DNA from 4 places in the Hydrogenophaga sp. RAC07 genome. Region 3 is predicted to be linked to each of the others. Evidence: predicted binding sites of a transcription regulator. Region 3 holds the regulator's gene; each other region holds the start of a gene.

What was found. The regulator FNR, encoded in region 3, switches genes on or off when oxygen is low (the NO sensors DNR and NnrR bind a similar motif). The targets are predictions, from matches to a motif close to TTGATNNNNATCAA.
Region 1: the regulator FNR is predicted to act here: its motif matches at 2,249-2,262, upstream of BSY239_RS03850 (fatty acid desaturase).
Region 2: the regulator FNR is predicted to act here: its motif matches at 2,462-2,475, upstream of BSY239_RS22135 (P-type ATPase).
Region 4: the regulator FNR is predicted to act here: its motif matches at 2,726-2,739, upstream of BSY239_RS12770 (universal stress protein).

The regions. Positions count from the first base shown of each region.
Region 1 covers NZ_CP016449.1:811,534-818,849, reverse strand. The annotation lists gene BSY239_RS03860 (DEAD/DEAH box helicase) at 1-105, opposite strand, end outside; gene ypfJ (KPN_02809 family neutral zinc metallopeptidase) at 172-1,050, opposite strand; gene BSY239_RS03850 (fatty acid desaturase) at 1,109-2,212, opposite strand; gene dcd (dCTP deaminase) at 2,372-2,944, opposite strand; gene BSY239_RS03840 (GbsR/MarR family transcriptional regulator) at 3,070-3,672, shown strand; gene BSY239_RS03835 (cytochrome ubiquinol oxidase subunit I) at 3,711-5,078, shown strand; gene BSY239_RS03830 (cytochrome d ubiquinol oxidase subunit II) at 5,104-6,102, shown strand; gene guaD (guanine deaminase) at 6,397-7,316, opposite strand, start outside.
Region 2 covers NZ_CP016449.1:3,051,979-3,059,294, reverse strand. The annotation lists gene BSY239_RS14290 (Fic family protein) at 1-1,108, shown strand, start outside; gene BSY239_RS22135 (P-type ATPase) at 1,496-2,374, opposite strand; gene BSY239_RS14275 (hypothetical protein) at 3,077-3,562, shown strand; gene BSY239_RS14270 (heavy-metal-associated domain-containing protein) at 3,574-3,861, shown strand; gene BSY239_RS14265 (copper-transporting P-type ATPase) at 3,909-6,101, shown strand; gene BSY239_RS14260 (cation transporter) at 6,442-6,990, shown strand; gene BSY239_RS14255 (DUF3703 domain-containing protein) at 6,974-7,316, shown strand, end outside.
Region 3 covers NZ_CP016449.1:1,521,023-1,528,338, reverse strand. The annotation lists gene hemN (oxygen-independent coproporphyrinogen III oxidase) at 1-943, opposite strand, end outside; gene fnr (fumarate/nitrate reduction transcriptional regulator Fnr) at 1,095-1,814, shown strand; gene BSY239_RS07170 (hypothetical protein) at 1,927-2,157, opposite strand; gene BSY239_RS07165 (hypothetical protein) at 2,189-2,473, opposite strand; gene ccoG (cytochrome c oxidase accessory protein CcoG) at 2,499-3,950, opposite strand; gene ccoP (cytochrome-c oxidase, cbb3-type subunit III) at 3,957-4,874, opposite strand; gene BSY239_RS07150 (cbb3-type cytochrome oxidase subunit 3) at 4,908-5,045, opposite strand; gene ccoO (cytochrome-c oxidase, cbb3-type subunit II) at 5,062-5,688, opposite strand; gene ccoN (cytochrome-c oxidase, cbb3-type subunit I) at 5,699-7,144, opposite strand; gene ccoS (cbb3-type cytochrome oxidase assembly protein CcoS) at 7,223-7,316, opposite strand, start outside.
Region 4 covers NZ_CP016449.1:2,750,227-2,757,542, forward strand. The annotation lists gene BSY239_RS12750 (dihydrolipoamide acetyltransferase family protein) at 1-661, shown strand, start outside; gene BSY239_RS12755 (acyl carrier protein) at 658-915, shown strand; gene BSY239_RS12760 (zinc-dependent alcohol dehydrogenase family protein) at 978-1,991, opposite strand; gene BSY239_RS12765 (c-type cytochrome) at 2,202-2,627, opposite strand; gene BSY239_RS12770 (universal stress protein) at 2,842-3,663, shown strand; gene BSY239_RS12775 (GYD domain-containing protein) at 3,762-4,115, shown strand; gene BSY239_RS12780 (Do family serine endopeptidase) at 4,093-5,538, shown strand; gene BSY239_RS12785 (hypothetical protein) at 5,548-6,552, shown strand; gene BSY239_RS12790 (ribose-phosphate diphosphokinase) at 6,546-7,316, shown strand, end outside.

The DNA.
Region 1 (7,316 bases), 710 kb from region 3:
GGGAATCGCCTGCGCCTGGATCGGCGTCATGGTCTCGTAGCCCATTTCGGCCACGGCGCGCTCAATGGCGGGGGAGAGGGACAGTTCGGAAAAGGATTGGGTCATGGGCATCAAAGTTAGCCCGTGATTGTCGCACTTTGACGACTTTTCGTCCAAAACCGGCCCCCATGCTCACAGACTCTGCGCCTTGAAGGTGTCACAAGCCTGGACACTTCCTGTCTTCAGGCCGCTGTTGAACCAGCGCTGGCGCTGCTCGCTGGTGCCGTGGGTGAAGCTGTCGGGCACCACCTGGCCCTGGCTCTTGCGCTGCAGGGCGTCGTCGCCGATGGCGGCGGCCGCGTTCATGGCCTCTTCCACATCGCCAGGCTCCAGGATGGCGCCGGTCTTCTGGTTGTGGTGGGCCCAGATGCCGGCAAAACAGTCGGCCTGCAGCTCCACCCGCACCGACATGGCGTTGAACTCGCGCTGGCTCACCCGTCCGCGCATTTCGTCCATCTTGCCGGTGATGCCCAGCAGGTTCTGCACGTGGTGCCCCACTTCGTGCGCGATCACATAGGCCTGCGCAAAGTCGCCCGGCGCGCCGAGCTGGGTGCGCAGCGTGTCGTAGAAGCTGAGGTCGATGTAAACCTTCTGGTCGCCCGGGCAATAAAACGGACCCATGGCCGACTGGCCGGTGCCGCAGGCGGTGGGCGTGGCGCCGCGAAACAGCACCAGGCGCGGTTTCTGGTAGGTCGATCCGGCCTGCTGGAACATGGGTCCCCACACATCTTCGGTGCCGCCGAGCACCGAGGCCACGAAGCGCCCCATGTCGTCGGTGGGCGCCTGCGTCGGGCCCTGGCTGGTTTCCACCTGGGCCGCCGGTGACAGGTCACCGCCGCTGAGCGCGCCCAGGATGGTCATGGGGTTGATGCCGAAGATCCAGCCGGCCACCAGCGCAATCGCGATGGTCCCCACGCCGATACCGCGTCCACCGATGCCCCGGCCACCGCCGCCCGGGCTCGAGCGCCGGTCCTCCACCTGGTCCGACTGGCGGTTGTTTTCCCACTTCATGCTGCGTCTCCTGCGCAGCGGAAGTCGCTGCGCGGCCCATTATCCGGGCCGGCGCCACTCAGGCGATGGCCGTCTGGCAGGGGCTGGTTTGCAGGCCGGAGAAATCGGTCCAGCAGCGGCGCTCGAAGTCGTAGAGCTTGCAGCGGCGCGCGGTGTCGAAGTACCAGCGCCACGAAAAGCGCTGCACCGTGATGCGCCCGGGCAGCGTCGATTCCAGCAACTGTTGCGCACCTTCGAGTTTGTAGAGCGGGATGCTCATGTCCACGTGGTGCGCGGTGTGCTCCATGATGTGGTGCAGCAGCGCGCCGATGCGCAGGGGAAAGGTGAGGTGCACGGTGGTGGACACGAAAGGTGCGGCCCGCGCCCAGGCGGCCTTGTCGTCGTGCCACTGCACGGCGGTGTGCGTGTGGTGCACGTAGACCACGAAGCCGATCATGGCGTTCCAGAACAGGAAAGGCACGCCGAAGCCCAGGCCCACGAGCAAGGCGACGGACTGGTCGGTGGCCAGGGCCGATGCCACCAGCGCGCCGATCCACACGGCGGCGGTGGCGATCACGATCACGCCGTCCCACACAAATTCAGCGCGGCGCGTGCCCAGGTAGGTCTTGCGTGGAAAGAACATGCGCTTCCACCACATCTCCACCAGGTAATAGGCCGCCGGCCCCCAGCCGCTGCGGTAGAGGCGCTCCAGCCTGCGTTGGCCGGGGCTCAGCGCGTCGAATTCGGCGCGGGTCAGCGGTGCCCAGACGAAGTCGACACCCTTGAGGTTGGTGTAACCGTGGTGCACCACGTTGTGTCCCACTTCCCACAGGCTGTAGGGCGTGAGCGAGGGCAGCATGGCGATGCGGCCCAGCACGCGGTTGAGCCCGCGGCGCGGTGTGTAGCTCTGGTGGCAGGCGTCGTGGCCGATGATGAAGAGCCGCCCGATCATGAAGCCCGCCGCCAGGCCGCACAGCAGCTTGGCCCACCAGGCCGACAGCAGCACGGTGCCGACCATGAGCGAGGCGAAGATCGACCAGTCGAGCGCCAGCAAGGCAATGGCGCGCGCGGTGCGGCGTTCAACGATGGGGGCGAGCCAGCTGCGGATCACCTTGCGGTGCGGCAGGGGCTGACTGGCGGGGATGGGGTCGGGGGAAGCGAGGAAGACGGGATTGCTGGACATGGCGACCGATGCTATCGGCCAAAGCCCCACAAGGCCTTGATACAAGTCAAGCTACCGGCGGTGGAACGACAGTCCAGAACACCGCGGAACCGGCTCTGCCGGGCCGCTGGTGTTGCCCCCTGAGGGGGTCGCGCGAAGCGCGGCGGGGGGAGCTCTTGCCTAAGCCTTGGGCAACGTCACCCCGGTCTGCCCTTGGTACTTGCCGCCGCGGTCCTTGTAGCTGACCTCGCAGACATCGTCCTTGTCGCTCTCGAAGAACAGCACCTGCGCGCAACCCTCACCCGCGTAGATCTTGGCGGGTAGCGGCGTGGTGTTGCTGAACTCCAGCGTCACGTAGCCTTCCCATTCGGGTTCGAACGGCGTGACGTTGACGATGATGCCGCAGCGCGCGTAGGTGCTCTTGCCCAGGCAAATGGTGAGCACGTTGCGCGGGATGCGGAAATATTCCATGGTGCGCGCGAGCGCGAAGCTGTTGGGTGGGATCACGCAGACATCCTTGTTGATGTCCACGAAGCTGTTCTCGTCGAAGTTCTTCGGGTCCACCACCGTGCTGTGGATGTTGGTGAACACCTTGAATTCGGGTGCACAACGGATGTCGTAGCCGTAGCTGCTGGTGCCGTAGCTGATCACCTTCTTGCCCTCCACCGTGCGAACCTGTCCGGGCTCGAAGGGTGAAATCAGGCCGTGTTCCTCGGCCATGCGGCGGATCCATTTGTCGCTTTTGATGCTCATGGAGCGCGATTGTAGGGATTCGGGACGCGCCAACCGCCGACTCGCCACCGGGCAGAAACCCCGCGAACTTCCCGGAATTTCAGTAATTACTGAAAATTCAAGCCGGAGCAGATACATTTCTGCCCATGCCTCTCCAGGACCACCTCCCCCCGCTCAACCGCGAGTTCGTTGCCCACTTCGGGGAAATGGGCAGCAAGTGGGGCATCAACCGCACCGTGGGCCAGATCTACGCGCTGCTCTACATCTCGCCGCAGGCCCTGAACGCCGACGAGATTGCCGAGACGCTGGAGTTCTCGCGCTCCAACGTGAGCATGGGCCTGAAAGAACTGCAGGCCTGGCGCCTGGTGCGCCTGCGCCACCAGCCGGGCGACCGGCGCGAGTACTTTGAAGCGCCCGCCGACGTGTGGGAAATATTCCGCGTGCTGGCCGAAGAGCGCCGCCGCCGCGAGGTGGAACCCACGCTCTCGATGCTGCGCACCGCGTTGCTCGACACGCCCACGACCGAGGCCGAACGCCACGCGCAAAACCGCATGCGCGAGATGCACGACCTGATCGACCGTCTCATGACCTGGTTCGACGACGTGCAGAAGCTCGCGCCCGAGACCGCGATGCAGCTCATGGGCATGGGCACCACGGTGACCAAGGTGCTCGAGTTCAAGGACCGCCTGACCGGCAAGTCGCCCGCCCGCAAGACACCCCCGAAAGACCCGCTCGACCACGCAGCCTGAGCGCACAGAACACCGACTCCACTTCACCAGGTACCACCATGGACGCCTTGATCCTGTCGCGAATCCAGTTCGCCGCCAACATCAGCTTTCACATCCTGTTCCCCACCATCACGATCGCGATGTGCTGGTTCCTGCTGTTCTTCCGGTTGCGCTTCATCAAGACGCGCGACCCGGCGTGGGAAGAGGCCTACTACTTCTGGACCAAGGTGTTCGCACTGACGTTTGCGCTCGGTGTGGTCTCGGGCATCGTCATGAGCTTCCAGTTCGGCACCAACTGGCCCGGCTTCATGGAGAAGACCGGCAACATCTCGGGTCCGCTGCTGGGCTACGAAGTGCTCACCGCTTTTTTCCTGGAAGCGAGCTTCCTCGGCATCATGCTGTTCGGCCGCGGGCGCGTGTCGGAGCGCGTGCACCTGGCCGCCACCTTCCTGGTGGCCTTCGGCACCACCATGTCGGCGTTCTGGATCCTGAGCCTCAACTCGTGGCTGCAGACACCTGCCGGCTACGAGATCGTCAACGGCCAGTTCTACGCCACCGACTGGTGGGCCGTGGTGTTCAACCCCTCCTTCCCCTACCGCTTCGCACACAAGCTGCTGGCCTCGGCCCTCACGGCCTCGTTCCTGATCGCCGGCCTGTGCGCCTGGCAGCTCATCAAGGGCAGCGCCACGGCCGGCACGCACAAGGCCATGCGCACCGCGCTGGTGGCCGCAGCCATTGTCATTCCGATCCAGTTCGTGGCCGGTGACATGCATGGCCTGAACACGCTGGAACACCAACCCGCCAAGATCGCCGCCATGGAAGGCATCTGGGAAACCGAAAAAGGCGCGCCGCTCACGCTGTTCGGCATTCCCGACGAGAAGGCCGGCGAAACGCACTTCGCGATCCAGATCCCCAAGCTGGCCAGCCTGATCCTGGCGCACGACCTGGACGCCGAAATCAAGGGCATCAACGAATTTCCGGGCGCACACCCGCCGGTGGCACCCGTCTTCTGGGCCTTCCGCGTGATGGTGGGTGTGGGCTCGCTGATGCTGGCGGTGGCGTGGTTCGCCGCGTGGCAGCTGTGGCGCAAGCGCCGCCAGATGGCCGACGGCAAGATCCACCTGCCCAAGCCGCTGCTGTGGGTGCTGGCGGGCATGACCTTCTCCGGCTGGGTGGCGACACTCTCGGGCTGGTACGTCACCGAAATCGGCCGCCAGCCCTTCATGGTCTACGGCCTGCTGCGCACCAGCGAGATCGCCACCGACATCGCCCCGCCCATGATTGCGCTCACGCTCACCGCCTACCTCATCGTCTACGGCCTGCTGCTGGTCACCTACATCGGTGTGCTCAAGTACATGGCGGAGAACCCGTTCAAGCACGCGCCCATCCCCGGTGGCAATGCCGCCCTGGGCAAAGCGGGCGTTTGACCGAATCGAGACGGAGACACAACACATGACCTGGGCCGAATTCCTCCCCCTGATCTTCCTCGCCGTGATGGGCCTGTCCCTGCTGGCCTATGTGGTGCTCGACGGCTACGACCTCGGTGTGGGTCTGCTGCTGCCGCTGGCCAGCGAAAGCCAGAAGGACACCATGATCGCGAGCATCGGCCCGTTCTGGGACGCCAATGAAACCTGGCTGGTGCTGGGCGTGGGTGTCTTGCTGGTGGCCTTTCCGTTTGCGCATGGCCTGGTGCTGCAGGCGCTGTATCTGCCCGTGGCCATCATGCTGATCGGACTGATCCTGCGCGGTGTGGCGTTCGACTTCCGGGTGAAAGCGCCACTTCAGTTCAAGGGCTTCTGGAACAACGCGTTCTTTGCCGGCTCGTTGCTCGCCAGCAGCGCGCAGGGCTGGATGCTGGGCAGCTACATCACCGCCTTTCAGCCCGGTCCGCTGGGCCTCGCGTTCAGCCTGGGCATCGCCATCACGCTGCCGGCCGCCTACATCCTGCTGGGCGCGGGCTGGCTGATCATGAAGACCGACGGCGAGCTGCAGTTGCGCGCGGTCTTCTGGGCGCGGCGCGTGCTCTGGCCCATGGGGGTGGCGCTGGTGGCGATCTCGGCCGCCACCCCGCTGGTGAACCCGGCGGTGGTGGACAAATGGTTCGGCGTGCCCGAGGTGTTTGCACTGCTGCCCGTGCCACTGAGCTGCGCCATCGCGTTCTTTGCCGTGCGCTGGGTGGTGACGCACCCCGAGGTGGTGAAAGCCGGCTACGGCTGGGTGGTGTTCGTGTCCACCGTGCTGATCTTCGTGCTGGCCTTCTTCGGCCTGTCGTACAGCATCTACCCCGACATCGTGATCGGCCGCATGACGGTGTGGGAGGCGGCCATCGGCACCGAGGCACTCACGGTGATCTTCATCGGTGTGGCGATCACGCTGCCGGTGATCATCGTCTACACGGTCTTCATGTACCGCGTCTTCTGGGGCAAAGCCCGCGACCTCACCTACAACTAGGAGCTCCCCCCTGCGCCGCTGACGCGGCTTCCCCCCTCTCTGGCGCGCCTTCGGCGCTGGGAGGAGGGACGGCATCTTGGGCCGGCGGAGCCGAAACAGCGAGGAGCTCCCCCCTGCGCCGCTGACGCGGCTTCCCCCCTCTCTGGCGCGCCTTCGGCGCTGGGAGGGGGGACGGCATCTCGGGCCGGCGGAGCCGGACCCTTGATGCCTCTGGATGAAGGCACTTCATCCGTTGCGGGTTTTGCTCCCTCGCCCCTCTGGGGAGAGGGCTGGGGTGAGGGGCGGCTGTTTGGACTACCGTCCGGCGATCACCGTGCGCGCGATCACCCGGTCATCACCCAGCACGATCAGGGCAAACAGCAGTTCATCCAGGTTGCTCGCCTGAGCGGTCTTGCGCGCCAGCAGCGGTGTGGCCTTTGGGTCGAGCACCACGAAGTCGGCCTCGTTCCCGGGCTGCAGATTGCCCACCACACCCTCCAGGCCGAGCGCGCGCGCAGCTCCCGCCGTGTGCTGCCACCACAGCTGACCCGGCGTGAGGCTCTGCCCCGTCTTGCTCTGCCCTTCGCGGCCCACGCAATAGGCTGCGAGCATGGTGTGAAACGGCGAGAAGCTGGTGCCGCCGCCCACGTCGCTGGCCAGGCCGTAGCCCATGCCGGCCGCGTCAGCCGCTGCAAAGTCGAAGAAGCCGCTGCCCAGAAACAGGTTGCTGGTGGGGCTCACCGCCGCAACCGCACCGGTCCGCGCCATCTGCGCGCGGTCGGCGGCGTCGAAGTGGATGCAGTGCGCGTACACCGCACGCTCACGCAGCAGGCCGAAGTCGCCATACACACCCAGGTAGCTGCGCGACTTGGGGAAAAGTTCGGCCGCCCAGCGCACCTCGTCCAGGTTCTCGGCCACGTGCGACTGGATCCACACATCGGGGTACTTGGCAGCCAGATCGCCCGCACCGCGCAGCTGCGCCGGCGTGCTGGTGGGCGCAAAGCGCGGGGTGATCGCGTAGCCCAGGCGGTCCACGCCGTGCCAGCGCTGGATCAGCGCCTCGGTGTCGACAAGGCTTTGTTCGGTGTCGTCGCGCACACCGTCGGGGCTGTTTCGGTCCTGCAGCACCTTGCCGGTGATGAAGCGCAAGCCTCGGCGTTGCGCCTCTTCAAACGCAGCGGTCACCGACGCCGGATGCGACGTTGCAAAGGTCAGCGCAGTGGTCACGCCGTGGC
Region 2 (7,316 bases), 1.5 Mb from region 3:
CCATGTTTGCGGGCCCAAGGTGCTGGACGCCAAGTTCGGCATCATCAACAACGTGCTTGGTGGTCGCGCGTACAGCCCGCTCGTTCGTCGAACGCCTCGGCTTACAGCCTTGCTGGAGGAGGGACTTGCTGAGAAGGTGAAAACCGCCATGAGCAGCATCGAACCCGAGATGCTGGCCCGCGCGGTGGACTACCTCTACCTGTCCGAGACTCGCTCGACCTACAACATCGAAAACGAAATCCCCGACAGCCATCGCGCGGGCCGGTTTCGCAAGCTGCTGGAATCCGCCGGCGAACCCGGCCCACTCACGGAAGAGCAACTGTGTGCCTGGCAGAACCAGATCGTCAGCGACCACGCAGCGGAGTACCAGTACCGCCCCAAGCAGAACTGGTTGTCCCGTCCAGGGCGTATGCGCAACATCGCAGACTTCATTCCACCGCCCGTCGCACTGGTCGACCCCATGATGGATGACGTTGCCGCACTGGCAACAGCCGCGTCCGCCGGCGAGCTCGATCCCGTTGTCGCGGCCACTTGCGCCTCGTTCGGTCTGGTGTTTGTGCACCCCTTCTTTGACGGCAACGGGCGACTGCACCGGTTCTTGCTCCACCACGTGCTTCGCCAGGCTGGCTTCACCCCCGGGGGAGTCGTGCTGCCTTTGTCGGCCCGCATGCTGAGCCAGCTTGAGCGCTACTCGAAGCTGTTGAAGAGCTATTCACGCCCACGCACGGATCTGCTGGAATACATGCTGGACGGCGATAGCGCAACGATCCTGGTCAAGTCACCACAGCCGCGGTGGCTGTACGCTTACTTCGACGCAACCGACCTGTGCGAATTCATCCTGGAATGCTGCAAGCTGTGCGTTGAAGAGGATCTGCTGTCCGAGGTGATCTACCTGCGCGCTCACGACAACACGGTCAAGGACTTGGAAGCCTGGCTGGACATGCGCCAGTCCCAGCTGAATACCCTCATCGATGTCATCGTTCAGGGCAACGGCACGCTGTCCAAACGCAAGCGCAAACTGGCGGAAGGCCTGACCGATGAGCAACTTGCCAGGGTGGAGTCCGTAGTAGGCGAGCACTTTGCGGCATACATCGACGCCCGCGTCTGAATAGATGTTTTTCCGTGGATGCGGACGTTGGTAGACAAATTTCCGCAGTCAAAGACGTTTTTTCAAGCGGTTGGTTTTGGAATGAACGTTTCGGCCACCGCTCGTGCTTCCGGGCTTGGCCCGTCCGAACCAAGGAATTTGCCGTATGACCTCTTGGTCGGCACGGTAAGGTCACGGCCCTGGTGTGCGTTTTCTGGTTATCTACCCAGCATGCTGCGCCTATGCACGACCCTGCACCTCGGCCGACATGCCGCGCCAGGGAACGTCGCTTACTTTGGTAGAGGAGAGCAACACTAGACTAGCTTCTTCGGCGGCGTTCATATGGCGCGCGCCAGCGGGTGCTCACTGCCGGCCTGGATAGCGGCGCTCCAGGACAGTAGACTATCTTCATGATCGGGCGCTGCCAGCGCCGTGACCAACGTCGACTTGCCTTCGGTGAACGTGCTCGCCTTGTCGATCGCGACGGTGTCGACACTGTGCGCGACCTCCAGAGTTTCGGCATCCTTGATCAGGATGCCTTGGCGAACGGCCACCCCGGTGCCGGCCATGCTGCCTGTGGACGTCGCAAGGTCCACGGCCCACGGCACGCGGACACGCGATCAACAGCACCACCGGAACAAGGACGGCACTCACGCGGTCAACGCTACGCTGTAGCGGGGCTTTCTCGGCCTGCGCCGACTCGACCATACGAACGATGCGCGAGAGCATGGACTCCGCGCCCACCGCAGTGGTTTCCACCCGCAGCAGTACCCGGGCATTGAAGGCGCCGCCGGTGACCTTGTCGCCCGCGTGCTTGGCCACCGGCAGACTCTCGCCTGTGATCAGCGATTCGTCCACCCGGCTGGAGCCGATGGTGACTACACCGTCGACCGGAATACGCTCTCCCGGGCGCACCACCACGATGCCCCCGATCTTTACCTGCGAAATCGCAATATCCACGTTGCCATAAGGCATACGTGCGCGTGCCACCTTGGGCTTGAGGGTGTTGAGCGCCGCGATGACGGCGGTGGTATGGCGCTTGGCGCGCGACTTGAGCCATTTGCCCAGCAGAACCAGTGTGACGATCACCGCTGCGGCTTCGAAGTACGGGTGCGGCGTGCCGTGCTCCGCGTGCTTGAACAGCAGATAGACGCTCAGGCCGTATCCGGCGCTGGTACCCTGGGCCACTAACAGGTCCATGTTGCCGGCACCTGCTCGCACGGCATTCCAGCCCGCGCGGTAGAGGCGCGCGTCCAGCCAGTACTGCACCGGTGTGGCCAGTGCCAACCTTCCAGTCTGTTCGGTGGCGAACCGACCATCGTGCTGCGCCGCCGCACACTTTATTGGTCGGGGACCGTCTTCCGGCCAGCTTTCTTGATTTGCATCAAGACGGCTTGAGCCCACATGTTTAGCCTTGAATTGTTTCCACAGTTCGTCTGACCAAGATGCACATTCACCGCCGCTCACTGCGCCATGCCACCAGGATCATCCTGGCGGTGTGGCTGTTTGCATTGGGCGCCGGGGTGGCCAATGCCTGCCTCTTGAGCGAGCCTGACCACGGCGGTCACGATTCTTCAACGGTGTCACCACACCATGAATCGGTTGCACAAGGCCATCACCGCGCACAAAGCGACCCTGTTGATGCGGGATGCTTGAGGTTCTGTGATGAAGCACCGCTGGCCATCACCAAGGTCGATCAGCCCCTCGCCGACGGCAGTTCGGGTTGGGTGGGCGTGCTTTCGCGGACTGGGGCGCCAACCATGGCCACACCCACCGCAGTTCAGCTGCGGGTACACGCCACCAGACCCCCGCACATGGCTTCGCCCATCGCTGCGCGACCCCATCGTTTGACCTTGTAGACCGCTTCGCAGCCCATTGCGAAGAGCGCTCTTGCTGTCTGGGTCACCCAGATGGCGTCCCATCTCCTGTCTGGCATCCCCATTTTGTTGCCGCCTGCGGCGGCTCCCCCATTCCTTCAAGAACACCATCATGAAAACCATCCACACCCTCCTCACGCTTTCGACCGCCGTCTTGCTGACCGCTTGCGCGAACCCCAACGCCCCGGCAGCGGGTCCCATGTCGGCGGCCAATGCAGATCAACACGCTGCGCATCTAGCAGCTGTGGCACCGTCTGGGGCGCCGTCAGCCATGCACGACCACATGAAAGACATGCAGGCCATGCGCGACAAGATGATGAATGCCAAGACGCCAGCTGAGCGCCAGGCCTTGATGGCCGAGCACATGAAAACCATGCACGAAGGCATGGCCATGATGAAAGGCATGAAGGACATGAAGGGGATGGGCAGCATGCACGGCAAGGCGGGCATGCCGGGAATGGCGGGCATGAAGGACATGCCCATGGACATGTCCAAGCACCATCAGATGATGGAGATGCGCATGGACCTGATGCAGACCATGATGGAAATGATGATGCAGCGCATGCCGGATGGAACCATGCCGCCCGCCGGCAAGTGAAGGAGATCACGATGAACATCATCGATCTCGATGTGCAGGGCATGACCTGCGGTGCCTGCGTCCAGCGCGTCACGACGGCCCTGGCTCCAATCGACGGTGTGCAGGACGTCGCAGTGGATCTGCGAGCTGGCCGTGTGAGGGTCACAGCTGAGGCGAACGTGGCGCCATCGCAGCTGATTTCTGCATTGGCGGCAAGGCGCTACGAAAGCGAGGTGGTCACAAATGGCGCCCCGTCGGGTCAGGCAACCGACAGTCCGCCACCGCCCGCTGCGCCCGAGGGCGGTTGCTGCTGCAGTTGACCCCACCATGGGTCCGGCACAGCCAGCCTGAAGATTGGAGCCACGCCATGGAGTCACATCGTCATCACGATCATCGTCACGCTGGAAGCCCGGGTGTGCAGGCTTCTCCACCCTTGGCATCTCCGCTGGAAGGCACGGTCTACACCTGTCCGATGCACCCGGAGATCCGCCAGGACCAGCCGGGGAATTGTCCCAAATGCGGCATGTCGCTCGAGCCGGTCATGCCGGCACTGGACGAGACCGAAAACCCCGAGTTGCTCGACTTCCAGCGCCGCTTCTGGTGGACCCTGCCACTCACCGTGGTGGTGGCAGTGCTGGCGATGTTTGGCCACAACCTCGGCTGGTTTGAGATGGCCACGCAAAGCTGGATTGAACTCGTGCTCACCGTGCCGGTGGTGCTCTGGGCAGGCTGGCCGTTCTTCGTGCGGGGCGCACAGTCGGTGCTGAATCGCAGCCCCAACATGTGGACACTGATCAGCCTGGGCACCGGCTCGGCGTTTGTCTACAGCGTTGTGGCCACGGTGGCGCCGCAGGTGTTCCCCGATTCGTTCGTCTCCATGGGACGCGTGTCGGTGTACTTTGAAGCGGCGGCCGTGATCATTTCACTCACCTTGCTGGGCCAACTGCTGGAGCTCAAGGCGCGTTCACAAACCTCTGCGGCCATCCGCTCGCTGCTGGAGCTGGCGCCAAAGACCGCGCGGCGCATCCGGTCCGATGGGCTGGAGGAAGACGTGCCGCTGGCCCACGTGCATGTGGGCGACCTGCTGCGCGTACGCCCGGGCGAGAAAGTGCCTACCGACGGCACGGTGGTCGAAGGCAGCAGCGCGGTGGACGAGTCGATGCTCACAGGCGAGCCGCTCCCGGTGACCAAGCGGATGGGCGACAAGCTGATCGGAGCCACGCTCAACACCAGCGGTGCGCTGGTGTTGAAGTCCGAGCATGTGGGATCGGCCACCGTGCTCTCGCAGATCGTGCAGATGGTCGCCATGGCCCAGCGCTCGCGTGCGCCCATGCAGCGCATGGCCGACCAGGTGGCGGGGTACTTTGTGATGGGCGTTGTTGCCGCGGCGCTGCTCACCTTTTTGGGCTGGGGGTTCTTCGGGCCCGAGCCGAGCTGGGTGCATGGGCTCATCAACGCGGTGGCGGTTCTCATCATCGCCTGCCCCTGTGCGCTGGGTCTGGCCACGCCCATGTCCATCATGGTGGCCACCGGGAGAGGCGCCACCCATGGCGTGTTGTTCCGCGACGCTGCGGCCATCGAGAACCTGCGCAAGGTCGACACGCTGATCGTCGACAAGACCGGCACCCTGACCGAAGGACATCCGAGGTTCGAGCGCGCCATCGGCTTCGGGAGTTTTGCCGAGGACGAGGTCTTGCGCCTGGCCGCCAGCCTGGACCAGGGGAGCGAACATCCGCTGGCCGCCGCCATCGTGGCTGCGGCGAAGGAACAGGGGCTTGCGCTGGACAAGCCTGAGCAGTTTGACTCCGAGTCCGGCATTGGGGTGCGCGGCCGGGTGGACGGGCAGGTGCTGGCGCTGGGCAACACGGCGCTGATGCAGCAAATCGGTGTGGACACTTCACCGCTGGACACAGAGGCCGAAGCGCTGCGAGCGCAGGGCGCCAGCGTCATGTACCTCGCGGCCAACAAGACCCTAGCCGGTTTGCTGGCTGTGTCCGATCCGATCAAAACCACCACAGCCGCTGCACTCGCATCGCTGCGCCAGGCTCACATTCGCGTCGTCATGGCCACGGGCGACGGCCTGACCACCGCGCGCTCGGTGGCCCAGCGCCTGGGCATTGAAGAGGTGTACGGAGGAGTGAAGCCGGCCGACAAACTCAAGCTGGTGGAGAAGCTGCAGGCCGAGGGCCGCGTGGTGGCCATGGCGGGCGACGGCATCAACGACGCACCGGCCCTAGCCCGCGCCGATGTGGGCATCGCCATGGGCACCGGCACCGACGTGGCCATGAACAGCGCGCAACTCACCTTGGTCAAAGGCGACCTGCGCGGCATCGCCACGGCCCGCGCGCTCTCGGTGGCCACGGTGGCCAATATGAAGCAGAACCTGGCGTTCGCCTTCGTCTACAACGCGCTGGGCATTCCGCTGGCCGCCGGCTTGCTGTATCCCTTCACCGGCTGGCTGCTCTCGCCCATGATCGCTGCCTTGGCCATGAGCCTGAGCTCGGCCTCGGTGATCGGCAATGCCCTGCGCCTACGGGCCGCTGCGATCCAGGGAGCGTGACGAGTAACAAACTACGGGGTTCTCGCTGCCTCCAGGGGCAACAGGATCCTCATCCCCTGATTGAGAAAAGATGATGCGCAGTTCGTCCATAGCTCGCCATCTTCCATTTGCGCATGGCAACCTCCCTCTTAATCGGGGCAGGACTTCTGACCTGCTTCGCCCGTAACCTCCTGGACAGCAGTGGTTGACACTGTAGCGGCTCCAGGGTTTCCAATGCAGGCATCGAAAGGAAAACCATGTCTGTCCATTGCTGTGACCACGACACCCCCAAAGCCGAGACCCTCTTCAACCTGCCGCGCTACCGCAGATCCTGTGGATCGCCCTGATCGTCAACGCCGCCATGTTTCTGATCGAGATCGGCGCCGAGGTGCAGGCCGGTTCGCTCTCGCTGCTGGCCGGCACGGTGGACTTTGCGGGCGACGCGCTCAACTACGCGGTGTCACTCGCCGTGCTGGCTTCGGCGCTGGCCTTGCGCGCGCGTGCGGCGATGCTCAAGGCCGTGAGCATGATGGGCTTTGGCCTTTATGTGCTGGGCGCGGCGTTGTGGGCGGTGTGGCACGGCGGTGTGCCGCAGGCCGTGACCATGGGCGCGGTGGCGCTGCTGGCGCTGTCGGCCAACGTGGCCGTGGCCTGGATGCTCTACGCGTTTCGCGAGGACGACGCCAACATGCGCAGCGTGTGGCTGTGCTCGCGCAACGACGCCATCGGCAACGTGGCGGTGTTCATGGCCGCGCTCGGTGTGTTCGGCACCGGCTCGGCTTGGCCCGACCTGGTGGTGGCCAGCCTGATGGCCTCGCTGGCCCTGCACGGCGGCTGGACGGTGATGCGGCAGGCACGGGGAGAGCTCGGTGATGACAGCGCAAAGGACCACCATGGCCACGTTCACTGACCTACCATCCGCTCGCCGGTTCGACGAGACGACCCATGCCCGATTGATGCACGAAGCGAAAGAGGCAAGTTCCATTGAACAAGCCTGGTTGTACCCGGAGGCAGCGCATGTGGTGCGGCAGCTCCACATCAAGCCCGACTTGCAGACGCACGCGCACATGCTGGGACTGGCCTGGCGCACGCGCGAAAGGTCTGAGGCTGCAGGCCAGGTGCTGCGTTTGGCCTTGGTTCCCTTGGGCCATTTGAGCGGACGCTTGCCGCTGGGCAACCCGGGTCGATCCACCGTGAGCGCCTTCGAGCCGCTTCCGGTGCACCCGGACTTGGCCG
Region 3 (7,316 bases):
AGCCCTGGAAGTTGCGGTGCAGCCGGCCCTGGCGCTTGGCCACGGCCAGCGCGTCGGTGGGCAGTGCAAAGTGGTCCATGCCCACGTACACGTAGCCGGCGTCCTGCAGGGCGTCGAGTGAGGCCGAAAGCATGGACAGTTTGGCGCCGCCGCTGGGCAGTTCGGCGGCAATGATGCGCCGCTGCGGCTTGAAGCGCGACGGCAAGTGGGCGTAGGCGTAGAGCGCAATGCGGTCGGGCCGCAGGTCGTTGACCTGGGCGAGCGTGCGCGCAAACGACTCGGGCGTCTGCAGCGGCAGGCCGTAGATCAGGTCCACGTTGATGGACTCGAAGCCGATGCGCCGCGCGGCGGCCACCAGCGCAAACACCTGCTCGGCGGGCTGGATGCGGTGCACCGCCTTCTGCACCGTGGGATCGAAGTCCTGCACACCGAAACTCAGGCGGTTGAAGCCCAAGCGCGCCAGCGTGCGCAGGCGCTCTTCGGTCACGGTGCGCGGGTCCACCTCGATCGAATATTCGCCGCCGGGCACCAGCGTGAAGTGCGAGCGCAGCATGCTCATGAGGTCTTCGAGTTCGGCGTCCGACAGGAAAGTCGGCGTGCCGCCACCCAGGTGCAACTGCGACACGTGTTGCCCGGGGCCCACGTGCGCCACCTGCAACTCGACCTCCAGCGCCAGGTAGCGCAAGTACTCGGCCGCGCGGTCGTGGTGCTTGGTGATCACCTTGTTGCAGGCGCAGTAGTAACAGACCGATTCGCAAAAAGGTATGTGCACGTAGAGCGAGAGCGGCAACGCCATGGAGCCCGCCTTGCGCTGCTCCAGCGCCTGGACGTAGTCGTCCTCGGTGAAGGCTTCAACGAACCGGTCGGCTGTGGGGTACGAGGTGTAGCGCGGTCCGGGAATGTCGAAACGGCGCAGCAGATCGTCGGAAATGGTGTGGCTCAAGGGGTGTCTCCCAATCTAGGGAGCCACTGTGCAACAGGCCCCGCGCGCGGGCCTTGATCTTCATCAAGCAGCGCAGCATGATCCGCAAGACACCACCATCGACTCCCCACGGGGGTATGCTGTGGCCTGTCACACATTCCCCGGATTCTGTATGGATGCCCACACGATCAAAGTTGCCTGCTCCAGCTGCAACCTTCGCGAACTCTGCCTGCCCATGGGTTTGAACGCGGACGAGATGGTCAAGCTGGACCGCGTGATCTCCACCCGCAAGCGCATCAAGCGTGGTCAGGCGTTGTTCAACGTGGGCGACAAGTTCACGTCGCTCTATGCCGTGCGCTCGGGCTTCTTCAAGACCTGTGTGACCACGGCCGATGGCCGCGACCAGGTGACGGGCTTCCAGATGACGGGCGAAATCATCGGCATGGACGGCATCGTGAGCGACCACCATTCCTGCGACGCCGTGGCACTGGAAGACGCCGAGGTCTGCATCATGCCGTTCGACCAGGTGGAAGAGCTTTCGCGCGAGTTCACCACGCTGCAGCACCACGTGCACAAGATCCTGAGCCGCGAGATCGTGCGCGACCACAGCGTGATGCTGCTGCTGGGCAGCATGCGGGCCGAAGAGCGGCTGGCTGCCTTTCTGCTGAACCTGGTGCAGCGCCTGCATGCGCGCGGCTTCTCGCAGTCCGAATTTGTTCTGCGCATGACGCGCGAAGAGATCGGCAGCTATTTGGGCATGAAGCTGGAGACCGTGAGCCGCACGTTCTCGAAGTTCGCCGAGGACGGCATCATCGACGTGAAGCAGCGCCACGTTCACATCAAGAACGTGGAAGCACTGCGCCAGATCGTCAATCCTCAAACGTGCATTTGAGGCCCCCACGCTCCGCCGCTGCGCGGGTCGCTGCCCCCCGAGGGGGCTGATCCGGCTTGGGGCGGCCCGGCGCCGGATCGCGCACCCCGCTCCCCGCTCCCCGCTACGCCGCTCAGAGCTCGGACGGCGGCAGGCTCAGCAGCGTGGTGAGCGCACTCGACGCCATCGTCAGCGCCCAGAACACAAAAAACGCCAGTGTGTAGACCGCCTCGCGCGACAGCGCCAGCGGAGCGCCAAACCAGTGCAGGTCGCTCGGGTCGACCAGCGCAAACACCACCATCTCGAGCACGGCCGCCACCAGAAAGGCGGGCCAGGCAATCACCATCAGGCGTTTTCCCCACATCGGCTGGTCTCCCCCTTGTTGTGATGGCCAATCACTCGGCCGGAATCACCGGTGAAGCCGCGTTGTTGCGCGCCTGGTGGGCCGGTTGCAGCTTGGCCAGCGCGTCGATGCGCGCCTGACCCTGCAGCGCATGGGCGGCCTTGTAGTCGCGCTGGTAGTCGGCCTTGTTGAGCACCGGATCGGCCCCGTTGATGGCGAAGAAGGCGGCCGTGAGGCTGGCCGCCACGCCCACCAGCGGCGCGCCCACCACCAGCCACATCTGTGGCGTTCGCCACCAGGCGGCTGCAGTGTCGGGTGAAGTTTTGTTTGAACTCATGGGAATCTCCTGAAATACGGCGGGTTCAGCGCGGCACGAGGAAGGCGGCCTTCTCGGTCACGCGGGCCACCTCGTCGCCGGTGGAACGGATCTCGAACTGGATCGGGTGCGAGCCGGTGGACGCGGTGCCGGGCGGGATCTGCACCCGCACCGCAGCCGATCGCACCTCGGTGGGCAACACCTCGACCTCGGTGACCGGATCGAGCGTGATGCCTGGCAGACCCGAGACGCTGATGGCATAACGCTGCGTCTCCTCGGTCGCGTTCATGATCTGCAGTCGGTACACGTTCTCGATGCGGCCCTGCTCCACCATGCGCGCCATGGAGCCGCGGTCTCGCATCACGTCCACGCGCAGCGGCGTTCGCATGTAGAGGCTCACGCCCACCGCTGTCGTGATGGTGAGCAGAATCGCCGAATACACCAGCACACGCGGACGCATGGCGCGCTTGAGCATCTGTTTCGTGTCCCAGCCCTGCTGCATGCCGTTCTGCGTCGAGAACTTGATGAGGCCGCGCGGGTAGCCCACCTTGTCCATCACGTCGTCGCACACGTCCACGCAGGCCGCGCAACCGATGCACTCGTACTGAAGACCTTTGCGGATGTCGATGCCGGTGGGGCAGACCTGCACGCACATGGTGCAGTCGATGCAGGAGCCCAGCCCCAGCGCCACCGGGTCGGCCTTTTTGGAGCGCGGGCCACGTGGTTCGCCGCGCTTCTCGTCGTAGGTCACGATCATCGTGTCCTTGTCGAACATGGCGCTCTGGAACCGCGCATACGGGCACATGTACTTGCACACCTGCTCGCGCAGAAAGCCGGCGTTGCCATACGTGGCGAAGCCGTAGAAGAACACCCAGAAGGTCTGCCAGGGGCCGAGCGACGCGGCCAGCGAGAGCGCAGCCAGTTCGCGGATGGGTGTGAAGTAGCCGACGAAGGTGAAGCCGGTCCAGAGCGCAAATGCAATCCACAGTACCTGCTTGAGTACCCGCTTGCCGAGCTTGGCGGCCGACATGTTGGCCGCGTCCAGCCGCAGGCGGGCCGAGCGGTCGCCCTCGACCTTCTTCTCGATCCACAGGAAGATTTCGGTGTAGACCGTTTGCGGGCAGGCAAAGCCGCACCACAGACGCCCGGCCACCGCGGTGAACAGGAACAGCGACAGCGCCGAAATGACCAGCAGACCCGTGAGGTAGATGAAGTCCTGCGGGTACAGCACCAGGCTGAAGATGTAGAAGCGGCGAACTTCGAGATCGAACAGCACCGCCTGGCGTGCGTTCCACTCCAGCCAGGGCAGACCGTAAAAGACGATCTGCGTGATCCACACCATGAGCCAGCGCCAGTTGGAGAACACGCCCGAAACCGAGCGCGGGTGGATCTTCTGGCTGGCCGCGTACAGCGACACCATCGCTTCATCGTCCACTGCGGCGGGCACGATGGGGATGACGGTGGCGGAGGGCTTGGTGGTGGACACGGGTGGTTTCAAACGGACTCAGTTCGCCGCGGCCGCGGGTTTGTTCGACATTCCCCAGACATACGCGGTCAACACGTGGATCTGGTCGGCGTTGAGTTTGCCCGCCTGTGCCGGCATCTGGTTGGTGATGCCGTTGGTCACGGCGCGCACGATGGCCTCTTCACCCCAGCCGTGCAGCCAGATGCCGTCGGTGAGGTTGGGCGCACCCAGTGCGGTGTTGCCTTTGCCGTCCGCACCGTGGCAAGCGGCGCAGACCGCGAACTTGGTGCGACCGAGCGCAGCGCGAATCGAGTCGTGCGGCGTGGCCGAGAGGCTGAGCACATAGTGCGCCACGTTGCGCACGTCATCCGGCGTGCCCACAGCGGCGGCCAGCGGCGGCATCATGCCGATGCGTCCTTGCGTCAGCGTGGTCTTGATCGCGGCCGGTTCGCCGCCATGCAGCCAGTCGCCGTCGGTGAGGTTTGGGAAGGTGCGGGCACCGCGGGCGTCCGAACCGTGGCACTGTGCGCAGTTGTTCATGTACAGCCGCTCACCCACCGCCATGGCGGGTGCGTCACCTGCGAGTTGTTCGGGCGAGAGACCGTTGAAGCGGGCGTAGATGGGCGCAATGTCTTGCTGCATCTTGTCCACCTCGGCCTGGTGCTGACCTTGCGAAGACCAGCCCAGAACGCCTTCGTATTTGCCGAAAGTCGGGTACAGCACACCGTAAACGAGCGCGAAGATCACGGTGATGATGAACAGGTACACCCACCAGCGTGGCAGCGGGTTGTTCATCTCCTGCAAGTCTTCGTCCCACACATGACCGGTGGTGTTGTCGGCGCGTGCCTTGACCTTGGTGGTGCCACTGATCCAGAGCAGGACCGCGCAGGCCAGGATGCTGACCAGGGTCAGCCCGGCCACGTACCAGGACCAGAATTCGCTGGTGAAATCACTCATGATGTTTCTCTTGTTCTGACAGGTTCGCGGGGTTCACTCGTCCTGGAAGGGCAACTGGGCCGCTTCCTCGAAGCGGTCCTTGTTGCGCTTGGACCAAGCCCAGGCCACGATGCCCAGGAAGGTCAGCAGGCTGACCAGGGTGACGATGCTGCGCAGGTCGTTGATGTCCATGGTGTCCTCCGTGGGTTCACTTGATCGCGGTGCCGAGCACCTGCAGGTAGGCCACCAGCGCGTCGAGCTCGGTCTTGCCCTTCACGTCGGCGGGGGCCGCTGCGATCTCTTCATCGGTGTAGGGCGCGCCCAGGGTGCGCAGCACCTCCATGCGCCGCGGCACACTGCCCTCGTTCACGGTTTTCTTTTCCAGCCATGGGTAGGCCGGCATGTTCGACTCGGGCACCAGGTCTCGCGGGTTGGTCAGGTGCACGCGGTGCCATTCGTCGCTGTAGCGTCCGCCCACCCGGTGCAGGTCGGGCCCGGTGCGCTTGCTGCCCCACTGGAAGGGCCGGTCGTACACGAACTCACCGGCCAGCGAATAGTGGCCATAGCGCAGCGTCTCGGCCTGCAGCGGCCGGATCATTTGCGAGTGGCAGTTGTAGCAACCCTCGCGCACGTAAATGTCGCGTCCGACGATCTGCAGCGCGGTGTAGGGCTTGAGGCCCTCCACCGGCTGGGTGGTGGACTTCTGGAAAAACAGCGGAACAATCTCCACCAGTCCACCGACCGCGATCACCAGCACGATGAGCACAATCATCAGAAAGTTGTTGGTCTCGATCCGCTCGTGCGTGAAACCCTGGGGCTTGTCTTGGTTGGCCATGTTGTTGTCCTCAGGCGTGGGCAGGGTTGATGGCGGGAATGCGCACTTCGGGCACCTGGCCGTTCCTGACCGTCATGAAGGTGTTCCATGCCATGACCAGCATGCCGCCGAGGTACAGCAGGCCACCGAGCAGGCGGATCACGTAGAAGGGATAGGTGGCCTTGACGGACTCCACGAAGGTGTAGGTCAGGCTGCCGTCGGGGTTGATCGAGCGCCACATCAGGCCCTGCATCACACCGGCAATCCACATGGCCGCGATGTAGAGCACGATGCCGATGGTGGCGACCCAGAAGTGGATCTCGATGGCGGGCACCGAGTACATCTTCTTCTGGCCATAGAGGCGCGGGATCAGGTAGTACATGGATCCCATGGTCACCAGACCCACCCAGCCCAGGGCGCCGCTGTGCACATGGCCCACGGTCCAGTCGGTGTAGTGGCTCAGGGCATTGACCGTCTTGATCGACATCATCGGACCTTCGAAGGTCGACATGCCGTAGAACGAGAGCGAGACGATCAGGAATCGCAGGATCGGGTCGTCGCGCAGTTTGTGCCAGGCGCCCGAGAGCGTCATGATGCCGTTGATCATGCCGCCCCAGCTGGGCGCGAGCAGGATGAGCGAGAACACCATGCCCACCGATTGTGTCCAGTCGGGCAGGGCGGTGTAGTGCAGGTGGTGCGGGCCGGCCCACATGTAGGTGAAGATCAGCGCCCAGAAGTGCACGATCGACAGGCGATACGAATACACGGGGCGCTCGGCCTGCTTGGGAATGAAGTAATACATCATCCCGAGGAAGCCGGCGGTGAGGAAGAAGCCCACCGCGTTGTGGCCGTACCACCACTGCACCATGGCGTCCTGCACACCGGCATAAGCGGAGTAAGACTTGAAGCCGTCCACCGGCAGTGCCGCGCTGTTGACGATGTGCAGCATGGCCACGGCCAGGATGAAAGCACCGAAGAACCAGTTGGCCACGTAGATGTGGCGCACCTTGCGTTTGCCGATGGTGCCGAAGAACACCACCGCGTAGGCCACCCAGACCACCGCGATCAGCAGGTCGATCGGCCACTCGAGTTCGGCGTATTCCTTGCCCGAGGTGAGACCCAGCGGCAGCGTGATGGCCGCCAGCACGATCACCAGTTGCCAGCCCCAGAAGGTGAAGGCCGCCAGACCGTCGGAAAAGATCCGCGTCTGGCAGGTGCGTTGCACCACGTAGTAACTCGCGGCGAACAGGCCGCAACCACCGAAGGCGAAGATCACCGCGTTGGTGTGCAGCGGGCGCAAGCGCCCGTAAGACAACCATTCAATGCCCAGGTTGAGCTCGGGCCAGGTGAGCTGGGCGGCAATGATCACGCCCACCAGCATCCCCACCACCCCCCACACCACCGTCATGATGGTGAATTGCCGCACCACTTTGTCGTTGTAGACCGCCGATGGGCTGGCCTGGTTTGTCACGGACATACAGAACTCCTCGCAAATGTCACTCGTTGAAGTGTCTTGTGCGATGGAGCCCGGCGCCTTGACCTACATCAAGCGGACTCAATCGCTTTTGAGAATCCGCTCACCTTCGCGCTCGATGTTGTCGAACTGCCCCGACTGCAGCGCCCACCAGAACACGCCGATGATTCCGAAC
Region 4 (7,316 bases), 1.2 Mb from region 3:
CGCCATGCGCGCGGCCATCGGTGCGGCCATGACGCGTTCGTGGCGCGAGATTCCGCACTACCACGTGGGCTGCGAGATCGTGGTGGAAGAACCCTTGCGTGCGCTGGAGGCCTTCAACCGGGACCGCCCGGTCAACGAGCGGGTGCTGTTCGCAGCGGTGCTGCTGCGAGCAGTGGCGCAGGCCGCGTCGGACACGCCCACGCTCAACGGCCGATTCGAGAACGGCGTGTTCCAGCCAGCCGATGCGGTGCACCTCGGTGTGGTGACCTCGCTGCGCGGTGGCGGCCTGGTGGTGCCCACCGTGCACGACGCGCACCGCCTCTCTCTGAGCGAATTGATGTCGCAGCTGCGGGCCGTGCTGGAACGCGCGCGCAACGCTCAGCTGCGCAGCTCTGACCTCGCCGACTCCACGCTCAGCGTGAGCCACCTGGGCGATCTGGGGGCCGAAACGGTACAGGGCGTGATCTACCCACCCCAGGTGGCGCTGGTGGGCCTGGGCCGCGTGGTGCTGCGACCGGCCGTGGTGAATGGGCAGGTGGTGGCAGCGCGCACCCTGCACGCCTCGCTGGCAGGTGACCACCGGGTCAGCGACGGCCTCGTCGGCTCGCGCTTTCTGGCTGCGCTGACTGCCCGGCTGAAGACCCTGGAGCCCGGATCATGAACACACCCGAAGCGCTGCGGCAAGCAGTGGCCCATGCGTTGCGTGGCATCGCGCCCGAAGCCGACCTGGACCATGTCAACCCAACCGCGTCGCTGAGAGAGCAGCTTGATCTCGACTCGTTCGACTTCCTCAAGCTGCTCATCGCGCTGCAGGAATCTGTGGGTGTGGACATACCGGAAGCGGACTACGGTGATGTCGACTCGCTGGAACGGCTTGTGTCGTACCTGCTGCGCAGGCAAACGCGCACCGCATGACCGCCCCCCCCAACACCCGGTCCGCCCCGCTGTCCCGCGTCGCGTTCAGGTGAGGCTTCGGCTCACATCACCAGAACAGCCGCGCCCTGCAGCCGACCGGCACGCAGATCGTTCAGCGCTTCGTTGGCCTGATCCAGCGCGTAGGCGGTGGTTGCCACCCGCAAAGGCGCGGTGGACGCGAACCTCAGGAAATCCGTGGCATCGGCCCGCGTGAGGTTGGCCACCGAGACCAGCTGGCGCTCTTCCCACAACCACGCATAGGGAAAGGCCGGGATGTCGCTCATGTGGATGCCGCCGCACACGACCCGACCACCCTTGCGCACGGCGCGCAAGGCCAGCGGCACCAGCGCGCCCACCGGCGCAAAGATGATTGCAGCGTCCAGCGGGGTCGGTGGTGCTTCGTCGGACCCGCCTGCCCACGTGGCTCCCAGCTCGCGAGCGAAGGCCTGGGCCTGCGCATCGCCGGGGCGGGTGAACGCCAACACCTGACGGCCCTGATGTTGTGCGACCTGGGCGATCAGGTGCGCCGCTGCGCCGAAGCCGTACAGACCGAGCACCTGGGCGTCTTCGCCGGCCATGCACAAGGCCCGCCAGCCGATCAGTCCCGCGCACAACAGGGGTGCCAGGTGCTCGGCGTCCATGGACAGGTTCAGCGGCAGGCAGAAGGCGGCCTCGGCGATCACGTGGCTGGCAAAACCTCCGTCGCGCCCATGGCCGGTGAACAGCGCGTGGTCGCACAGGTTCTCGCGCCCGAGCCGGCAGAACGCGCAGTGCCCGCAGGTGTGGGCGAGCCAGGGCACGCCCATGCGCAGACCCAGGCGGCCCGCGTCCACATCTGGGCCCACCGCCTCCACCACACCAACGATTTCGTGTCCGGGTACCAGCGGCAGCCGCGGCAGGGGCAAGTCCCCGTCGACCACGTGCAGATCGGTCCGGCACACCGCGCACGCTTGAACGCGCAGGCGCACTTCGCCCGGACCGGGTTGAGGCAGCGGCCGCGTTTCCAGCCGCAGTGGCTGGCCTGGCGCGTGCAGAACCATGGCGCGCAGGCTTGCGGGTGTGGGCGCCTGTGTCATCGGCAAGCTGCCTCGCTCCACCTGTGGCGCCGGGTACGCCAGACGGTCCGAAAACTCGCCTCGTCTGCCTGCAGCTGGCTGAACGTGCCTCCGGTCAGCGTGCCGGTCTTGCCGGTGCACGACAGGTCCAAGGCGAACAGCAACGAGACATGAGGTCCATCAACGCAATCCCGGCGAAGACGACGCCGCATGGCCGGGCGGTTCACATGCTCAAGGCGCTTGAAGGCGGCTGATGTACTCGAGCAGCACGAGGATGCGGGCACGCACCAGCTCGGCCGAGTCGTAGCTGCCGCGGGCCTCCCTCAATTGCTGGGCATCGTCGATCCGGTACTCACGACCCCAGACCGGCATGTCGCGCGAGCCGTGGCTGGGCACACCCGCGCCATCAATGACGCCATAGAGACGGTTGATCGGCAAGACACCCTGGTTCTTCTTCGCCAACTGCGTCAGGTCGGGCGGACTCTTGCGCAGCAGCTCGCCCAGCGGGCCATTGCCCTTGCCGTCGGTGCCGTGGCAACTGGCGCAGTTGTTGACAAACTCCTGCCTGCCCGGATCGAACGTGGCCTGCTGTGCCGAAACGGCTCCCACGCCGAGCAGAACGGCACACGCGAGGAATCCTCTCTGGATGGTTTTCATGGATTGGCTCCTTTGATGATTTGGTGTGGTGGTCGGCCTGCACTGAATGAATCCGCGCAAGCCGGAACACATGCTAGGTCGCGGCCGGATCGTCTCGATTGAGGTGACTCAATGGCGCCCGATCCCTGCAGACAGGTTGAGCCTGCGCAACGCAAGGCGTTGGGCAAAGAGGTACCTTCCTTTGCTCGCAGCTTGCGTCTTCAAAGGAATGACCATGCAGACCCACGGCTCCATCCTGCTGCACATCGACAGCTCGGCCGGCACGCCGGCGCGCATCAAGCTGGCACGCCAGATGGCCGACGATTTCGGGGTCGAGGTCACCGGCCAGCCCTGCGTCTTGACGGCACTGGTGCGCTACCCCTTCGCCATGGAAGGTGCAGCAGCCGCCATCTCACTGATGCAGGACCTGGACAGGGAAAGCAACGAAAAGATGCACACCAGTTTCCTGTTGCTCACCGGGGGTCACGGTCGACTGCACTGGGCCGAACCGCTGGCCGACGGACCCTGGGGCTTTGCGCGGCAGGCACTGTATGCCGACCTGATGATCCTGGGTCAGCCCGACCCGGACGACCCATCGGCCGGCGAGTTGCCAGCGGACTTTGTGTCCACCACATTGCTGGAAAGCGGGCGGCCGGCCCTGGTGCTGCCCTGCACCGGTGCGAGCGCCCCGGCAGGTGGTGTGGTGCTGGTGGCGTGGAAGGAAACCCGGGAAGCGGCTCGAGCCTTGTCAGCCTCCCTGCCCTGGCTGCAACGGTCGAAGCAAGTGCATGCGGTGTGCTTCGGGGAAGGAAGTGGTTCAGCCCTGCATTCGCTGCAAAGCTACCTCCAGTCCCACGGAGTGGGCATCACTGCGCATGCGGGCGGCATCGAAGACGGCGAGGTTGGCAACCGCCTGCTGTCACTGGCGACGGACGTGGACGCAGATCTGCTGGTGATGGGCTGTTATGGACACGGGCGTGCACGCGAGTGGGTGCTGGGAGGTGCCACGCGCACAGTCCTGAAGACGATGACGCTTCCTGTGCTGATGGCCCATTGAAGACATCACTGGCGACACCTGCCCCGGCATTGAGCAGACTCAAACGGCAGACCTGCGGTGCACGTAGAGTGGCTTCAACAAGGTTCGGGGAGAACTGCATGGCCACTTTCATCCTGCTGACGCGCCTGTCGCCGCAAGCGCTGCACCAACCCAAGTCGTTCGAAACGCTGGAGCGGCATGTGTCCCGACAGGTACTCGACCATTGTCCGACCTCGAAGTGGTCGATCAGCCATGCGCTGCCTGGCCCGTGGGGCTATCTGGATGTGATCGAGGCTCACGACATGGAGACCGTGACCCGGGCCTCACTGCTGGTGAGGAGCCACGGCAAGGCCTTGCACAGGTCGAGTAACAAGTGGGTCTGCCCGGTTGGCTCGATCCCGAAACAGGCGAACCTCCCGAGGGTGAGTCACCTCCTCATCGGGACACACCATGAGCGACATGCGAACGCGTGACCGGGCGGGCAGCCCGATGCCAGTGTCTTTCCTGTTGCTGGCCGCCTTGCTTGCCGTGGACGCGAAGGCGCAAACACCGCCTGCGGTTTCTCACGGCCCCCGTGCCACCGTGATCCCGGGCGCGATCATGCCCAACTACCGCGCCATTGTTCAGTTGGCAGCACCCGCCGTGGTCGGCATCACGGTCACCGGCTCGCGCAAGGTCTCGCCCCAGGACTGGATGCCCTGGCCGGACGAAGAACCCTTCTCCTCGCTCTTCAAGAACCTGCCGCGCGGCACGCCGCCCGGTGAGCGGCCGTTTCGCGGCCAGGGCTCGGGCTTCATCATCACGCCCGATGGTCTGGTGCTCACCAGCGCGCACGTGATCCAGGGCGCCGAGCAGATCCTGGTGCGGCTGAGTGATCGGCGCGAGTTCAAGGCCCAGGTGCTGGGGGCCGATCCGCTGACCGACGTGGCCGTGCTGCGCGTGGCGGGCAGCAATCTGCCGGTGGTGCGCCTGGGCCGCGTTGACGATCTTCAGGTGGGCGACCCGGTGCTGGCCATCGGCGCGCCCTACGGGCTGGAGCAGACCGCCACCCAGGGCATCGTCAGCGCCAAGGGCCGTGCGCTGCCTGGCGAGTCGCTGGTCACCTTCATCCAGACCGACGCGGCGGTGAACCCGGGCAACTCGGGCGGACCGCTGCTCGATGCCAGCGGATCGGTCGTGGGCATCAACGCCCAGATCTACTCGCAGTCGGGCGGCTACCAGGGCCTGTCGTTCGCGATCCCGATCGAGGTGGCCCTGCGCGTCAAGGACCAGATCGTGGCCCACGGGCGGGCCCAACATGCGCGGCTGGGTGTCTCGATCCAGAATCTGAACCAGTCGCTGGCCCGCTCCTTCGGACTGGACTTGCCCAACGGTGCGTTGGTGGTGGGTGTGGCGCGTGACAGCGCCGCGCGCTCGGCCGGCCTGATGGCGGGTGACGTGATCACGTCCGTCAATGGCCAGCGCATCGACAATGCGGGCGACCTGGGCGGCCGTCTGGCCCTGATGGCGCCGGGCGACACGGTGCAACTCACCGTGTGGCGCAACCGGGCCCAGCGCACGGTGAGCGTGAAGCTGGGGCGGGCCTCCGACGACACCACCACCACCCCCGAGCAGCCCGTCGCGTCGCCGGGACAACTCGGGCTCCGAATGAGGCCGCTGACCAGCGCAGAGCGTGAGGCTGCGTCGCTGGACGGTGGCGGCTTGATGATCGTGGAGAGCACTGGTCAGGCCGCTCTGGCAGGTGTGCAGGTGGGCGATGTGCTTCTTGCCGTCAATGGCACGCCGGTGTCGAGCGTGGAGCAGGTGCGCGCCATCGTCGCGCGCAAGCCCGCTGCCGTGGCGCTGCTGATCGATCGCGATGGCGAGCGCCTGTTCGTGCCTGTCGAACTGGACTGAGGCCGCGCCATGGCAGCGCGAGCAACCCCAGCGTCACGGGCTCAGGCCATCGCGCGTTTCGACGTGTGCAACGGCGACGCCGACGGACTGTGCGCGGTGCGGCAGTGGCGGCTGCACGATCCGTCGGCGGCCCGTCTGATCACCGGGCTCAAGCGCGACATCGCGCTGCTGCAGCGCGTGCCCACCATCGGCGCCAGCGAAGTGCTGGTGTGCGACCTGTCGGTGCAGCGCAACCGCGCGGACCTGGACCGCCTGCTGGAAGGCGGCGCACACGTTCGCTGGTTCGACCACCACTGGAGCGGTGCGGTACCGGTGCACGAGGGACTGGAGGCCCACCTGGATTTCAGCAGCGATGTCTGCACCAGTCTGTTGGTGGATCGCTTCCTGGACGGCCGCTATCGCGCCTGGGCACTGGTCGGCGCCTATGGCGACGAACTCACCGCGGTGGCCGACGAACTGGGCGCCGCCTGCGGGCTCGACCCGTTGCACCGGGCGGTGTTGCGGCGACTGGGCGTTGCGATCAACTACAACGCCTACGGCGAAGACCCCTCGGATGTGTGCGTTGCACCTGGCGAGTTGTACGAGCGTCTGGCGCGCCACGATTCCCCTTGGACCCTGTTGCGCGACGAGCCCGTGATCCACGACATCGAAGCCTGCCGGCGGCGCGATTTCCGGGTCGCGATGGGCCTCAAGCCCCACTGGGAAAGTGCACGGGCCCGTGTGGTGGTGTTGCCCTCGGCACCCTGGAGCCGTCGCGTTTCGGGCTTCCTGGCCAACGCGCTGGCGGCCGTGCATCCTGAACAAGCCCAGGCTGTGCTCACCGAGCGGCGCGATGGTCACTACAGCGTCAGTGTGCGTGCGCCACGCGCATCACCCCAGGGCGCACACACCTTGTGCCAGGCCTTTGGTGGAAGTGGACGGGCCGCCGCCGCCGGCATCGATGCCCTGCCCGCCAACGCACTGGACCCTTTCGTGCGTGCACTGTCGCAGGCGCGCTGGGACACGACATGCTGATCTTCTCGCTCGACCGGGGGACCGACCTGGCGCTTGCCCTGAGTGTGCGGCTGGCACAACCCCTGGCCGACTTCGAAGACCGCGCTTTCGAAGACGGCGAGCACAAGTGGCGCCCGCTGTGCGACCCACGCGCGCAACACGTGTTCGTGCTGGCCAGCCTGCACGGCCGCCCGGACGCCAGCCCTCACGATGCCCTGTGCCGGCTGCTGATGTTCATCGGCACCCTGCGCGACCATGGCGCCGCACGCATCACCGCCCTGGTGCCTTACCTCGCGTACGCGCGCAAGGATCGCCGGACCCAGCCCTTCGATCCGCTGGCACTGCGGTATGTGGCCCAGCTGTTCGAAGCGGTCGGCACCGACGACCTCGTGGTGCTCGAAGCGCACAACCCGGCGGCCCTGCAAAACGCATTCCGTTTGCCGACCCAGCAGCTGGAGGCCCACCAGGCTTTTCACACCGTGGCCCGGGCCATTGCCGAACGTGGACCTTGCGCGGTCGCGTCACCCGACCCTGGTGGGGTGAAGCGAGCACAGCTGTGGCGGGAAGCACTCGAGACAGAGTTGTCGCAACCGCTGGGTTTTGCCATGGTGGACAAGCGGCGCAGAGCAGGCCGGGTGTCCAGTCAGCACCTGGTGGCCGGCGATGTCGAGGGCACCACCGTGCTGCTGCTCGACGATCTCATCGCCAGTGGCGAGACCATGGTGCGGGCCGCCACCGCCTTGCGCCTGGCCGGCGCGCGCGATGTGGTGGCATTCGCGGCCCAT